3 regions of the Macrococcus epidermidis genome follow, and region 1 is predicted to be linked to each of the others. Evidence: a T-box and tRNA genes for the amino acid it is inferred to sense, from the RefSeq annotation. Region 1 holds a T-box; the other regions hold tRNA genes.
What was found. The T-box of region 1 lies ahead of KFV12_RS08810 (valine--tRNA ligase). A T-box ahead of a tRNA ligase gene usually reads a tRNA of that ligase, here a tRNA-Val.
Positions count from the first base shown of each region.

Region 2: it has a tRNA-Val gene. The T-box ahead of KFV12_RS08810 (valine--tRNA ligase) is inferred to sense a tRNA for this amino acid. The anticodon was not compared.
Region 3: it has a tRNA-Val gene. The T-box ahead of KFV12_RS08810 (valine--tRNA ligase) is inferred to sense a tRNA for this amino acid. The anticodon was not compared.

Region 1 is NZ_CP073819.1:1,662,455-1,666,790, forward strand. It holds gene KFV12_RS08810 (valine--tRNA ligase) at 1-1,971, opposite strand, end outside; T-box leader at 2,024-2,227, opposite strand; gene KFV12_RS08815 (AbrB family transcriptional regulator) at 2,260-3,321, opposite strand; gene KFV12_RS08820 (hypothetical protein) at 3,459-3,914, opposite strand; gene hemL (glutamate-1-semialdehyde 2,1-aminomutase) at 4,234-4,336, opposite strand, start outside.
Region 2 is NZ_CP073819.1:2,387,181-2,391,516, forward strand. It holds rRNA gene KFV12_RS12715 (16S ribosomal RNA) at 1-1,057, opposite strand, end outside; tRNA gene KFV12_RS12720 (tRNA-Ala) at 1,187-1,262, opposite strand; tRNA gene KFV12_RS12725 (tRNA-Pro) at 1,279-1,352, opposite strand; tRNA gene KFV12_RS12730 (tRNA-Arg) at 1,364-1,437, opposite strand; tRNA gene KFV12_RS12735 (tRNA-Leu) at 1,455-1,543, opposite strand; tRNA gene KFV12_RS12740 (tRNA-Gly) at 1,559-1,633, opposite strand; tRNA gene KFV12_RS12745 (tRNA-Lys) at 1,659-1,734, opposite strand; tRNA gene KFV12_RS12750 (tRNA-Thr) at 1,742-1,817, opposite strand; tRNA gene KFV12_RS12755 (tRNA-Val) at 1,836-1,911, opposite strand; rRNA gene rrf (5S ribosomal RNA) at 1,924-2,038, opposite strand; gene lysS (lysine--tRNA ligase) at 2,317-3,804, opposite strand; gene dusB (tRNA dihydrouridine synthase DusB) at 3,809-4,336, opposite strand, start outside.
Region 3 is NZ_CP073819.1:479,771-484,106, reverse strand. It holds gene KFV12_RS02665 (tetratricopeptide repeat protein) at 1-66, opposite strand, end outside; gene KFV12_RS02660 (ArsR/SmtB family transcription factor) at 500-943, shown strand; gene rocF (arginase) at 977-1,879, opposite strand; tRNA gene KFV12_RS02650 (tRNA-Lys) at 2,082-2,154, opposite strand; tRNA gene KFV12_RS02645 (tRNA-Gln) at 2,164-2,238, opposite strand; tRNA gene KFV12_RS02640 (tRNA-Tyr) at 2,245-2,328, opposite strand; tRNA gene KFV12_RS02635 (tRNA-Val) at 2,357-2,432, opposite strand; tRNA gene KFV12_RS02630 (tRNA-Glu) at 2,436-2,510, opposite strand; tRNA gene KFV12_RS02625 (tRNA-Asn) at 2,515-2,589, opposite strand; rRNA gene rrf (5S ribosomal RNA) at 2,604-2,718, opposite strand; rRNA gene KFV12_RS02615 (23S ribosomal RNA) at 2,813-4,336, opposite strand, start outside.

The DNA of each region.
Region 1 (4,336 bases):
TTCACCGTTCATCGGTATTTTACTCATTTCAATATACCAGTCACAGAATTCGTCCCAGATGAAATTATATAGTACTCGACCAACTTCACCAAATTCATACTTATCTGCTAAACGTGTTACTTCTTCTATCGTTTCATTTAGACGTGTTAAAATCCATTCATCAGCAAGTGATTTTTTTCCATCTAATTTAATATCGCTCGCTTTAAAATCTTCTCCGATGTTCATAATACTGAATCGAGAAGCATTCCATATTTTATTGATAAAGTTCCATGTTGCTTCAATCTTTTCTGTAGAATAACGTAAATCCTGACCAGGAGTTGATCCCGTTGCTAAGAAGTAGCGTAAGCTATCAGCACCATATTGTTCAATAACGTCCATCGGATCTACACCGTTACCTAATGATTTACTCATTTTACGGCCATCTTCGGCACGCACCAGTCCATGAATCAATACTTCATTAAAAGGTTTCGTCTCTGTAAATTCAATACCCTGGAAGATCATACGAGCAACCCAGAAGAAGATAATATCATATCCTGTAACAAGCACATTTGTCGGATAGAAACGTTTGAAATCTTCTGCATCCACATTTGGCCAGCCAAGCGTAGAGAAAGGCCATAGTGCACTTGAGAACCAAGTATCTAGAACATCTTCATCCTGTGTCCAGTTTTCACTATCAATAGGTGCTTCTTTACCTACGTATAATTCTCCTGTTTCATTGTGATACCATGCAGGAATTTGATGTCCCCACCATAACTGACGTGATATACACCAATCATGGATACCTTCCATCCAGCGATTAAATGTGCCTTCAAAACGTGGCGGAACAAATTCAATTTTTTCATCAGTCTTTTGAAAATCTAATGATTGCTCTGCTAAAGGAGCCATTTTTACGAACCATTGTTTTGAAAGATAAGGTTCTACAATCGCGCCGCTTCTTTCACTATGACCAACCTGATGCATATGTTTCTCAATTTTAATCATCAGACCAGCATCCTGTAAGTCTTGCACAAGCGCCTTACGACATTCAAAGCGGTCCATACCAGCATATTTACCAGCTAATTCGTTCATCGTACCGTCTTCATTCATTACATTGATGCGTTCCAGATTATGACGATTACCGATTTCAAAGTCATTTGGATCATGCGCTGGAGTAACTTTCATTGCACCACTACCAAAATCCATCTCTACATAATCATCACCTAAAATAGGTAACTCACGTTCAACGATTGGCAAGATAACTGTTTTACCGATTACATCTTTATATCGTTCATCTTCTGGATGTACAACAACAGCAGTATCACCTAGTAATGTTTCAGGACGTGTTGTTGCAATTTCAATAAATCCTTCACCTTCTGCATATGGATATTTAATATGATAGAATGCGCCTTCAACTTCCTCATGTATAACTTCGATATCACTTAATGCAGTTCGCGCTGCTGGATCCCAGTTAATAATACGCTCGCCACGGTAAATTAAACCTTTATCATACATTTTAACGAATACTTCTTTAACCGCTTCACTTAATCCTTCATCTAGGGTGAATCGTTCACGAGAATAATCTAGCCCTAAGCCAAGTTTCGCCCATTGGTCACGAATAAAACCTGCATATTCTTCTTTCCAATCCATCGTATGTTCTAAAAATTTTGTACGACCAATATCATGACGTGAAATACCTTCTTCACGTAACTTCGCTTCAACTTTGGCTTGTGTCGCAATACCGGCATGATCCATCCCAGGTAAGTATAATGTGTTATAACCTTGCATGCGTTTTATACGCGTAATAATATCTTGTAAAGTTGTATCCCATGCATGTCCAATATGCAATTTACCAGTAACATTCGGTGGCGGAATCACTATAGTAAATGGCTTCTTATGATCGTCCTCTGTCGCTTTAAATAAACCTTTATCTAACCATTCCTGGTAACGTCCTTGCTCTACTTGTTGTGGATTGTATTTTGTATCCATAGTCATTCCTCCAATATTAATATTCCAAAATTTCCTGCAAAAAAATCCCGTCCTATAACAATAGGACGGGATAACCGTGGTACCACCTAAATTCAGCTTACGCTGCACTCATTTCGATTAACGCTCTCACACGTGTACTTCTACTTAGGTTCAAAGCACATTTTATGTCAGGCTACCTTCGTTAAATTTCAATATGCATTTCCACCAGCCATGCACTCTCTTTGATATCCATCTAACTACTCTTCCTGTAGGAATATTTAGTTAAACATATTGTATAAGATTATCATTTAACTGTCAATCAGCACTGCCTATATCACTATTCAGTCTATGCGTTAAATACCAGGACATCATTGGCGCTACAATTAATAAAATAAGAAAAATCCTAAAAATATGATAACTTGATATCATCGCAACATTTGCCCCTGTCTCAAGAGCGACCACGATTATCTGTGCCATCCCACCTGGTGCTGCACTTAAGAAAACATCGTTAAAATTATGATCCGTAAAAATATTGATAACGATACTCAAAACAATAGCGCATATGATAAGCAGTATATTTTGTACAAAAATCCCTATAAACAATCTTTTATTTATCTGACTAGATAAATCATACATTTGTAATCCAATACGTACACCAAACAATAATTGTGCAAAGTTTATCAATGGCATCGGAACAGTAAAATTTAATCCCGTACTTAAATTCCAGATTAATATGGCAAATGTCGGACCTAACATATCTGGCACAGGAAAATGGATAAGCTTTAAAATATATATACCTGCCGCAATCATCGCAACAATCATAACAATTTGATCAAGCGATACAACTTCAAATAACTGCTTTGCTTTATCAATTTGATAACGTTCATGATTGTCTGAAGTCATACTAGAAATAAACGGTACAATCATAATTACGAACAATAAACGAGACGTTTGTGCAAGAGTTACTACTAAGATGTTGGCATTTTTATTGTCTTCTGCCATTACGATCATTTGATTTAATGCACCTGGAATGGACGCCAGTAAAGCAGTCTCCGTTGTACAATTAACAATGCGTTTAAATAAAAATGAAATAACAACAGCACAAAGAATAATCATTAAACTTAAAAATATGACAGACCAGAAATCATTAGCAATATCTACAAAAATTTCTTTCGTAAAAGATACACCAATTTGCGCGCCAAGAATATATAATCCGATATCACCAAGCCACTTTGGCCACCTATATGTTAAGGCGGTAAATTTCCTGAGCATTATCGTAGCTAAAATCGGACCAAATAACCATGGTAGTATCATACCTATCTGAGCTAATATGAGACTAAAAGTAATACTGATTAAAAATAATAATAAATAACTCATAAAAAACACTTCCATCAAATTTAATACGATAAAATAACATTTGTTACTATTAATATATAGAAGAATAAAAAAAAACACATATAAATTGCTTATAACAAAAAAACAGGACTCATATCGAGTCCTGTTAATTAATTATGTTAAGCAGCTAAATCAAAGTTTGTGATTGTTGCAAGATCAAACTTTTTGATTGAAGCTTCTTCAGTTGTAGCATCTTCAGTAGTTTCTTCTTCTGTCGTTGCTTTTTCTTCAGTAGTTGTTTCTGTATCTGTTTTGTCTTTATCATCATTATCATCTTTATTATTACAGAAACTTAACGCTAAGATTGCTAATAAAGCAAGTAATAATAATGGTAATAACCATGCCCATGGGCTTTTCTTCTTAGGTTCACGTTCGATGTGATCATGACGTACACGGTCATGTTCTTCAACTACGACCTTATCATGATGTTCACCTTCACGAACTTTACGGCCATCTTTGTAAGTGTCGCCGTCTGCTTGATGCGTAACGTGCGTTTTGTTACGATCAGTTTCTGAATTATAAATTACATCTCTGTCTTGATTATTTCTGTTATTATCGTTTCTATTGTTTGACATGATAACTACCTCCACAAATTGTTTTTATGTAATTGAAAATTAATTACATAAGTAAGATAACCTTAAAAACATAGTTATAAACATTTTTGCTCAAAAAAAATTCAAAAAGTGCCCAAAAACCTTTAATATCAATGCACTTTTTTTCATTTTTAATTTGTAGCAGACAGTGTTCGAAAGAAATTTTCAATATATTCAATAAAATATATTGTACTATATTCTTTCAAATTACAATAATAATAAAAAAGGAACAATAATCACATACAATCGATTATTGTTCCTTTTCAAAAATATTTATATTTAAATTTTCGTATTTAATTTTTTATTTTTTGACTTTAGATAAGGACATATCAAATGCATTTAACGTCTTATCAATATCATCGCTACTATGTTGTGTAGACATAAACATCCCCTCAAATTGTGAA
Region 2 (4,336 bases), 720 kb from region 1:
GTCACTTTGTCCCCCGAAGGGGAAAGCTCTATCTCTAGAGTTGTCAAAGGATGTCAAGATTTGGTAAGGTTCTTCGCGTTGCTTCGAATTAAACCACATGCTCCACCGCTTGTGCGGGTCCCCGTCAATTCCTTTGAGTTTCAGTCTTGCGACCGTACTCCCCAGGCGGAGTGCTTAATGCGTTAGCTGCAGCACTGAGGGGCGGAAACCCCCCAACACTTAGCACTCATCGTTTACGGCGTGGACTACCAGGGTATCTAATCCTGTTTGATCCCCACGCTTTCGCACCTCAGCGTCAGTTACAGACCAGAGAGCCGCCTTCGCCACTGGTGTTCCTCCATATCTCTGCGCATTTCACCGCTACACATGGAATTCCACTCTCCTCTTCTGTACTCAAGTCTCCCAGTTTCCAATGACCCTCCCCGGTTGAGCCGGGGGCTTTCACATCAGACTTAAGAGACCGCCTACGCGCGCTTTACGCCCAATAATTCCGGATAACGCTTGCCACCTACGTATTACCGCGGCTGCTGGCACGTAGTTAGCCGTGGCTTTCTGGTAAGGTACCGTCAAGGTACGTTCAGTTACTAACGTACTTGTTCTTCCCTTACAACAGAGTTTTACGATCCGAAAACCTTCTTCACTCACGCGGCGTTGCTCCGTCAGACTTTCGTCCATTGCGGAAGATTCCCTACTGCTGCCTCCCGTAGGAGTCTGGGCCGTGTCTCAGTCCCAGTGTGGCCGATCACCCTCTCAGGTCGGCTATGTATCGTTGCCTTGGTGAGCCGTTACCTCACCAACTAGCTAATACACCGCAGGTCCATCTATAAGTGACAGCAGAACCGTCTTTCACTATTGCTTCATGCGAAGCTAAATATTATCCGGTATTAGCTCCGGTTTCCCGAAGTTATCCCAGTCTTATAGGTAGGTTACCCACGTGTTACTCACCCGTCCGCCGCTAAAATCGAGAGGTGCAAGCACCTCTGTCAATTCGCTCGACTTGCATGTATTAGGCACGCCGCCAGCGTTCATCCTGAGCCAGGATCAAACTCTCCATAATAGTTTGTTTGATAATGCTCTTTGATTGCTTATGGCAATCACTCTTGGGAGTGAACTAAGTTCACTCAAATTATTGGAATTAACGTTGACATATTGTCATTCAGTTTTCAATGTTCATCTTAAAATTTTATGGTGGAGACTAGCGGGATCGAACCGCTGACCTCCTGCGTGCAAAGCAGGCGCTCTCCCAGCTGAGCTAAGCCCCCAAAATTATTAAGTAAGTCGGGAAGACAGGATTCGAACCTGCGACCCCTTGGTCCCAAACCAAGTGCTCTACCAAGCTGAGCTACTTCCCGTTATTAATAAACGCGCCCGAGAGGAGTCGAACCCCTAACCTTTTGATCCGTAGTCAAACGCTCTATCCAATTGAGCTACGGGCGCAAAAAAATAAAATTAAATGGTGCCGAGGACCGGAATCGAACCGGTACGGTAATCACTTACCGCAGGATTTTAAGTCCTGTGCGTCTGCCAGTTCCGCCACCCCGGCATTTAATTTTCTTAATGGAGCGAAAGACGGGATTCGAACCCGCGACCCCAACCTTGGCAAGGTTGTATTCTACCACTGAACTACTTTCGCATATTAAGTTTTAATATTAAAATAATGGTGAGCCATAGAGGATTCGAACCTCTGACCCTTTGATTAAAAGTCAAATGCTCTACCAACTGAGCTAATGGCTCAAAGAAATGGTGCCGGAAAAAGGACTTGAACCCTCAACCTACTGATTACAAGTCAGTTGCTCTACCAGTTGAGCTATTCCGGCATAATAATAAATAAATAATGGTGGAGGATGACGGGCTCGAACCGCCGACCCTCTGCTTGTAAGGCAGATGCTCTCCCAGCTGAGCTAATCCTCCTGGGTATATATTGCCCGGCAACGTCCTACTCTCGCGGATCGTAAGACCAACTACCATCGGCGCTAGAGAGCTTAACTTCTGTGTTCGGTATGGGAACAGGTGTGACCTCTCTGCCATCGTCACCAGACAAATTTTCAATACTTATATAAGTATAACAGCTTCGAAGATTATTTCAATAGTAAATTTTACACTGCGTTCATGAACTTTACAATTGATTAACTTTCTTAATATGTTACTCGTTGTAAGCGACTTTTTAATAATACGCAATTTGAATTGCAAAGTCAACGCTTTTTCTTTATTTTTTTCTATTTTTTAAAAGAAAGTAAATTCTGATAATTTTTACAGAATAAAAAAGGCTCTAAATCCTTGATAAATAAGGATTTAGAGCCTTTGAGTAGAATTTAATTATTTATGTCGCATGTAAGGGAATAATAATACGTCACGAATAGATGCACTGTTTGTAAGCAGCATGACTAAACGGTCAATACCAATTCCTAATCCACCTGTTGGCGGCATACCATATTCTAATGCTTCAATGTAATCTTCATCCATCTCATGTGCTTCATCATTACCTGCAGCTTTTTCTTCCATTTGTGCTAAGAAACGTTGTTTTTGATCGATTGGATCGTTTAATTCTGTAAATGCATTTGCATGCTCACGACGTACGATAAATAATTCAAAACGATCTGTAAAACGTGGATCTTCTGGATTTTGTTTTGCAAGTGGTGACACTTCTACAGGATGTCCGAAAATAAATGTCGGCTGTACTAAGTTTTCTTCTACTTTTTGTTCGAAGAATTCATTTAAGATGTGACCGTATTTCATATTCGGTTTAACTTCAACACCGTGTTCTTTAGCAAGACTATGTGCTTCTTCATCAGTTTTCACTTCGTAGAAATCAACACCTGTGTATTCTTTAACAGCATCAACCATATGCCATCTGCGCCATTTTGGTGCTAAGTTAATTTGTTCGCCTGCATAATCAACAGTTGTAGAACCTGTAACTTTCTCAGCAATATGCGCTACCATTTCTTCTGTTAAATCCATAATATCGTTATAGTCTGCATACGCTTCGTATAGTTCAATCATCGTAAACTCAGGGTTGTGTCGTGTCGAAATACCTTCATTACGGAATACGCGACCGATTTCATATACTTTTTCTAATCCACCAACGATTAAACGTTTTAAGTGTAATTCAATTGCAATACGCATATAAAGTTCCATATCTAATGCATTATGATGCGTCACGAATGGACGTGCTGCAGCTCCACCCGCGATAGTATGCATCATAGGTGTTTCTACTTCTAAGAAACCTTTCGCATTTAAGTAACTACGCATTTCCTGAATGATTTTACTACGTGTAATGAAAGTTTGCGTTGATTCTTCACTTGTGATTAAGTCTAAATAGCGTTGACGATAACGTTGTTCAACGTCCTGTAATCCGTGGAATTTATCAGGTAATGGACGAAGAGCTTTTGATAACAGTGTAAACGACTTCGCTTTTACAGAAAGTTCTCCAGTGTTCGTTTTGAACATCACACCTTCAATACCGACGATATCGCCTAAATCAGCATTGTTCCATAACTCAAACTGTTCATCACCTACAGCATCTTTACGCACATAAATTTGAATTTGACCATCTAAATCTTTAACGTGAGCAAACCCAGCTTTACCTTTACCACGTTTTGTCATAATACGACCAGCGAAAGAAACTTTTGATTCTTCCTCTTTATCATGCAATTCTTCTTTAGAAAAAGCATCCCAATCTGCTTTTAACGAAGCAGATGTCGCTGTTCTTACGAATTTTTGACCAAATGGATCAATCCCCTGGTCTAATAAATCTTGCATTTTTTGACGACGTACCAACATTTGGTCGTTTAATTCTTCTGACATTTCATTACACTCCTTCTGCGATTTTAGATTCTTCATTTTTCTCTGCTTCAATGATATATGCTTCGAATGATTTAAGTATATCAACTAATTCGTCGCGTGTCTCAGCTTGATTGATTAACTTACGTGCTTTACCATTACCACGAATCCCTTTTAAATACCATGATGCATGTTTACGCATTTCCATTACAGCTACTTTTTCACCTTTTAATTCAATTAAACGGTCTAGATGAAGCGTTGCAACTTTCATCTTCTCTGAAATATGCGGCTCAGGCATTAATTCACCTGTTTCCAGATAATGCACAGTACGATATATCATCCAAGGATTTCCTAATGCTTCACGACCGATCATTACCGCATCAACACCTGTTTCATCAAGCATCTTCTTCGCAAGCTCCGGACTCGTTACATCACCGTTACCGATAACAGGAATACTCACCGCTTCTTTTACTTGGCGAATAACATCCCAGTCTGCATGACCTTCATACATTTGGACACGTGTTCTACCGTGCACTGCAATTGCAGATGCCCCAGC
Region 3 (4,336 bases), 1.2 Mb from region 1:
ATCAGCTAATTCCTGTTGTGTTAAATTTGCCTGATTACGTAATTCTTTTATTCTTTGACCAACCACGAGATTCACCTCTTTTTCATATAATATCATCATAAACGAAATAAAGTTAACATTCCATAAGTAACTTACTATTTACATTGATAATATTCGATAATGTTAAGAAAATAGAACTGAATAATAGACGTTACTTTCAATATCCCACAATAAAAAAATATGAAATACAACATTATTTACATCTATTATAAATATGTTAAGAAAATACAAATAATATTAATAATATGAACTTATGATTTTTATCTTTTTAACAGAAATTAAATATCAAAGATTATTCAAAGCGTATCTAAAAGATAGAAAAAAGGTAGGGAAAACATAGTGAAAACATAATGCTAATAATAAAATTAAACGATTAGTGTAATTCGTTGACATTATTGAAGTTAACAAGGATAATATAATTATCTAAATAAAATAAGTAATAATACTAAGGAGAAGCGTAATGTTAGATATTTTAGTAATCGAAAACCTTGCTCAGTTAAAGTGCGTAAGTGACCCATTTCGTATTAAATTATTAGAATTACTTGCAGTTGAAGCGAAAACTGGCCAACAGCTTGCGGATGAATTAGAAATTCCACGCGCAAAAATTCATTACCACTTAGCAGAACTTGAAAAACAAGGCATTATAGAATTAGTGAAAACAGAACAAAAGCATAGTATTATTCAAAAATTTTATGCACCTGTTGCAAAACAGCTTGTTCCTAAACTAGATTTACTGAAATATGCAGAGGAAGATAGCAAGAAAGATAATCTATCATTTAAGCTTCAAATCAACGAAAAAGAATTTCCTGAATTTAAAAAAGACCTTAAGAAGTATGTTAAGAAAGCTTCATCTAAAAATGGTGATTCAAATTACCAAATAAAAATATTCCCTGACCAAAATTAATTGGCAGGGAATATTATTTATTTATTTTTTTATTTATAACAATTTTTCTCCAAAGAAAGAACCTACTAAACCAACAGCTTGCTCAGCTGTTTTATTATAAATGTCGATCAATGGATTTACTTCTACGATTTCAAATGAAGTTATTTTATCACTATCATTTAATAATTCTAAAGCAAAGTGACTTTCACGATATGTGATACCACCTGGCACTGTCGTTCCTGTTCCTGGTGTTTCTACAGGATCTAAAGCATCGACATCTAATGATAAATGGATGCCATCACATTTATCTAAATAAGCTAATGTTTCCTCAATCACTGTACCAATACCTAAACGATCGATATCAGCCATCGTATATGTTTTAATACCTACTTCTTTTATGTATGCTTTCTCGCCTTCATCAAGGTCACGCATACCGATTAACACGATATTCTCTATTTTCACTTTATTCTTATATCCACCAATATTAACTAAATCTTCATGACCATCTCCGATTAAAGCTCTTAGTGGCATGCCATGAATGTTACCAGACGGTGAAGTTTCATCGATATTTAAATCACCATGCGCATCATACCAGATTACACCTAAATTTTCATAATGCTTAGCGATACCGCTGATAGTACCCATTGCAATTGAATGATCTCCACCAATGACAACAGGATAATTACCTTTTTGTACTACTCCATCAACTTTTTCACAAAGTGATTCACAGAATGTTGTAACCTCTTCTAAATTACGAAGACCACCTTGTTCTGATTTATATTTCTTCATATCAATCGCTGGTGATTCCACGTTTCCCTGGTCAATAACTGTATGACCAATACTTTCTAACCTTTCAATTAATCCCGCATAGCGCATAGCATCTGGTCCCATATTCACCCCTAATTTACGTTGACCAAAAGCACTTGGCGCTCCAATAATCTCGATTGTCTTATTCATTATGTTTTCCCCTTATTCCATAAATTTTTAAATAATCTGACTACTTTAATTTTATACAACTCTGAACGAATATACAATATTTTTATGCATAAATGAATAAAATGGATATTTATGTATAATAACGGTAAGCTATACATTGATACGATTGAATTTATGTCAAAAAAGAGCACAAAAAAAGCACCCTATACAGGATGCTAAATGATGAGCCATAGAGGATTCGAACCTCTGACCCTTTGATTAAAAGTCAAATGCTCTACCAACTGAGCTAATGGCTCAAAAAAAAATGGCTGGGCTAGCTGGATTCGAACCAACGAGTGACGGAGTCAAAGTCCGTTGCCTTACCGCTTGGCTATAGCCCAATAAGATGGTGGAGGGGGGCAGATTCGAACTGCCGAACCCGAAGGAGCGGATTTACAGTCCGCCGCGTTTAGCCACTTCGCTACCCCTCCGTATATGTAATTCAATAGTTTCCAAAAATGGTGGAGGATGACGGGCTCGAACCGCCGACCCTCTGCTTGTAAGGCAGATGCTCTCCCAGCTGAGCTAATCCTCCAAATGGTGACCCCTACGGGATTCGAACCCGTGTTACCGCCGTGAAAGGGCGGTGTCTTAACCGCTTGACCAAGGGGCCTAAATGGCTCCACAGGTAGGACTCGAACCTACGACCGATCGGTTAACAGCCGATAGCTCTACCACTGAGCTACTGTGGATAAATATAAAAATTGCCCGGCAACGTCCTACTCTCGCGGATCGTAAGACCAACTACCATCGGCGCTAGAGAGCTTAACTTCTGTGTTCGGTATGGGAACAGGTGTGACCTCTCTGCCATCGTCACCAGACAAATAAAAGATAATATATTATACTTTCAAAACTAGATAAGTAAGAAGAAAATTTAGATATTACTCGGCAATACCGAATAAAAAATCTATAAAATTGATTAAGTCTTCGATCGATTAGTATTCGTCAGCTCCATACATTACTGTACTTCCACCTCGAACCTATTAACCTCATCATCTTTGAGGGATCTTATAACCGAAGTTGGGAAATCTCATCTTGAGGGGGGCTTCATGCTTAGATGCTTTCAGCACTTATCCCGTCCATACATAGCTACCCAGCTATGCCGCTGGCGCGACAACTGGTACACCAGAGGTATGTCCATCCCGGTCCTCTCGTACTAAGGACAGCTCCTCTCAAATTTCCTACGCCCACGACGGATAGGGACCGAACTGTCTCACGACGTTCTGAACCCAGCTCGCGTACCGCTTTAATGGGCGAACAGCCCAACCCTTGGGACCGACTACAGCCCCAGGATGCGATGAGCCGACATCGAGGTGCCAAACCTCCCCGTCGATGTGAACTCTTGGGGGAGATAAGCCTGTTATCCCCGGGGTAGCTTTTATCCGTTGAGCGATGGCCCTTCCATGCGGAACCACCGGATCACTAAGTCCGTCTTTCGACCCTGCTCGACTTGTAGGTCTCGCAGTCAAGCTCCCTTGTGCCTTTACACTCTGCGAATGATTTCCAACCATTCTGAGGGAACCTTTGAGCGCCTCCGTTACTCTTTAGGAGGCGACCGCCCCAGTCAAACTGCCCGCCTGACACTGTCTCCCACCACGATAAGTGGTGCGGGTTAGAAAGTCAACACAGCCAGGGTAGTATCCCACCAACGCCTCCACGTAAGCTGACGCTCACGCTTCAAAGGCTCCTACCTATCCTGTACAAGCTGTGCCGAATTTCAATATCAGGCTGCAGTAAAGCTCCACGGGGTCTTTCCGTCCTGTCGCGGGTAACCTGCATCTTCACAGGTACTATGATTTCACCGAGTCTCTCGTTGAGACAGTGCCCAAATCGTTACGCCTTTCGTGCGGGTCGGAACTTACCCGACAAGGAATTTCGCTACCTTAGGACCGTTATAGTTACGGCCGCCGTTTACTGGGGCTTCAATTCGTAGCTTCGCGAGATGCTAACCACTCCTTTTAACCTTCCAGCACCGGGCAGGCGTCAGCCCCTATACGTCACCTTACGGTTTTGCAGAGACCTGTGTTTTTGATAAACAGTCGCTTGGGCCTATTCACTGCGGCTCTTCAAGGCTTGCACCCTAAAAAGCACCCCTTCTCCCGAAGTTACGGGGTCATTTTGCCGAGTTCCTTAACGAGAGTTCGCTCGCTCACCTTAGAATTCTCATCTTGACTACCTGTGTCGGTTTGCGGTACGGGCACCTAATTTCTAACTAGAGGCTTTTCTTGGCAGTGTGAAATCAACGACTTCGCTACTATAATTTCGCTCCCCATCACACCTTGACCTTAAGAGTACCGGATTTGCCTAATACTCAGTCTCAGTGCTTGGACGTACATAACCAACAGTACGCTTCGCCTATCCTACTGCGTCCCCCCATCGTTCAAACAATCTTAGGTGGTACAGGAATATCTACCTGTTATCCATCGCCTACGCCATTCG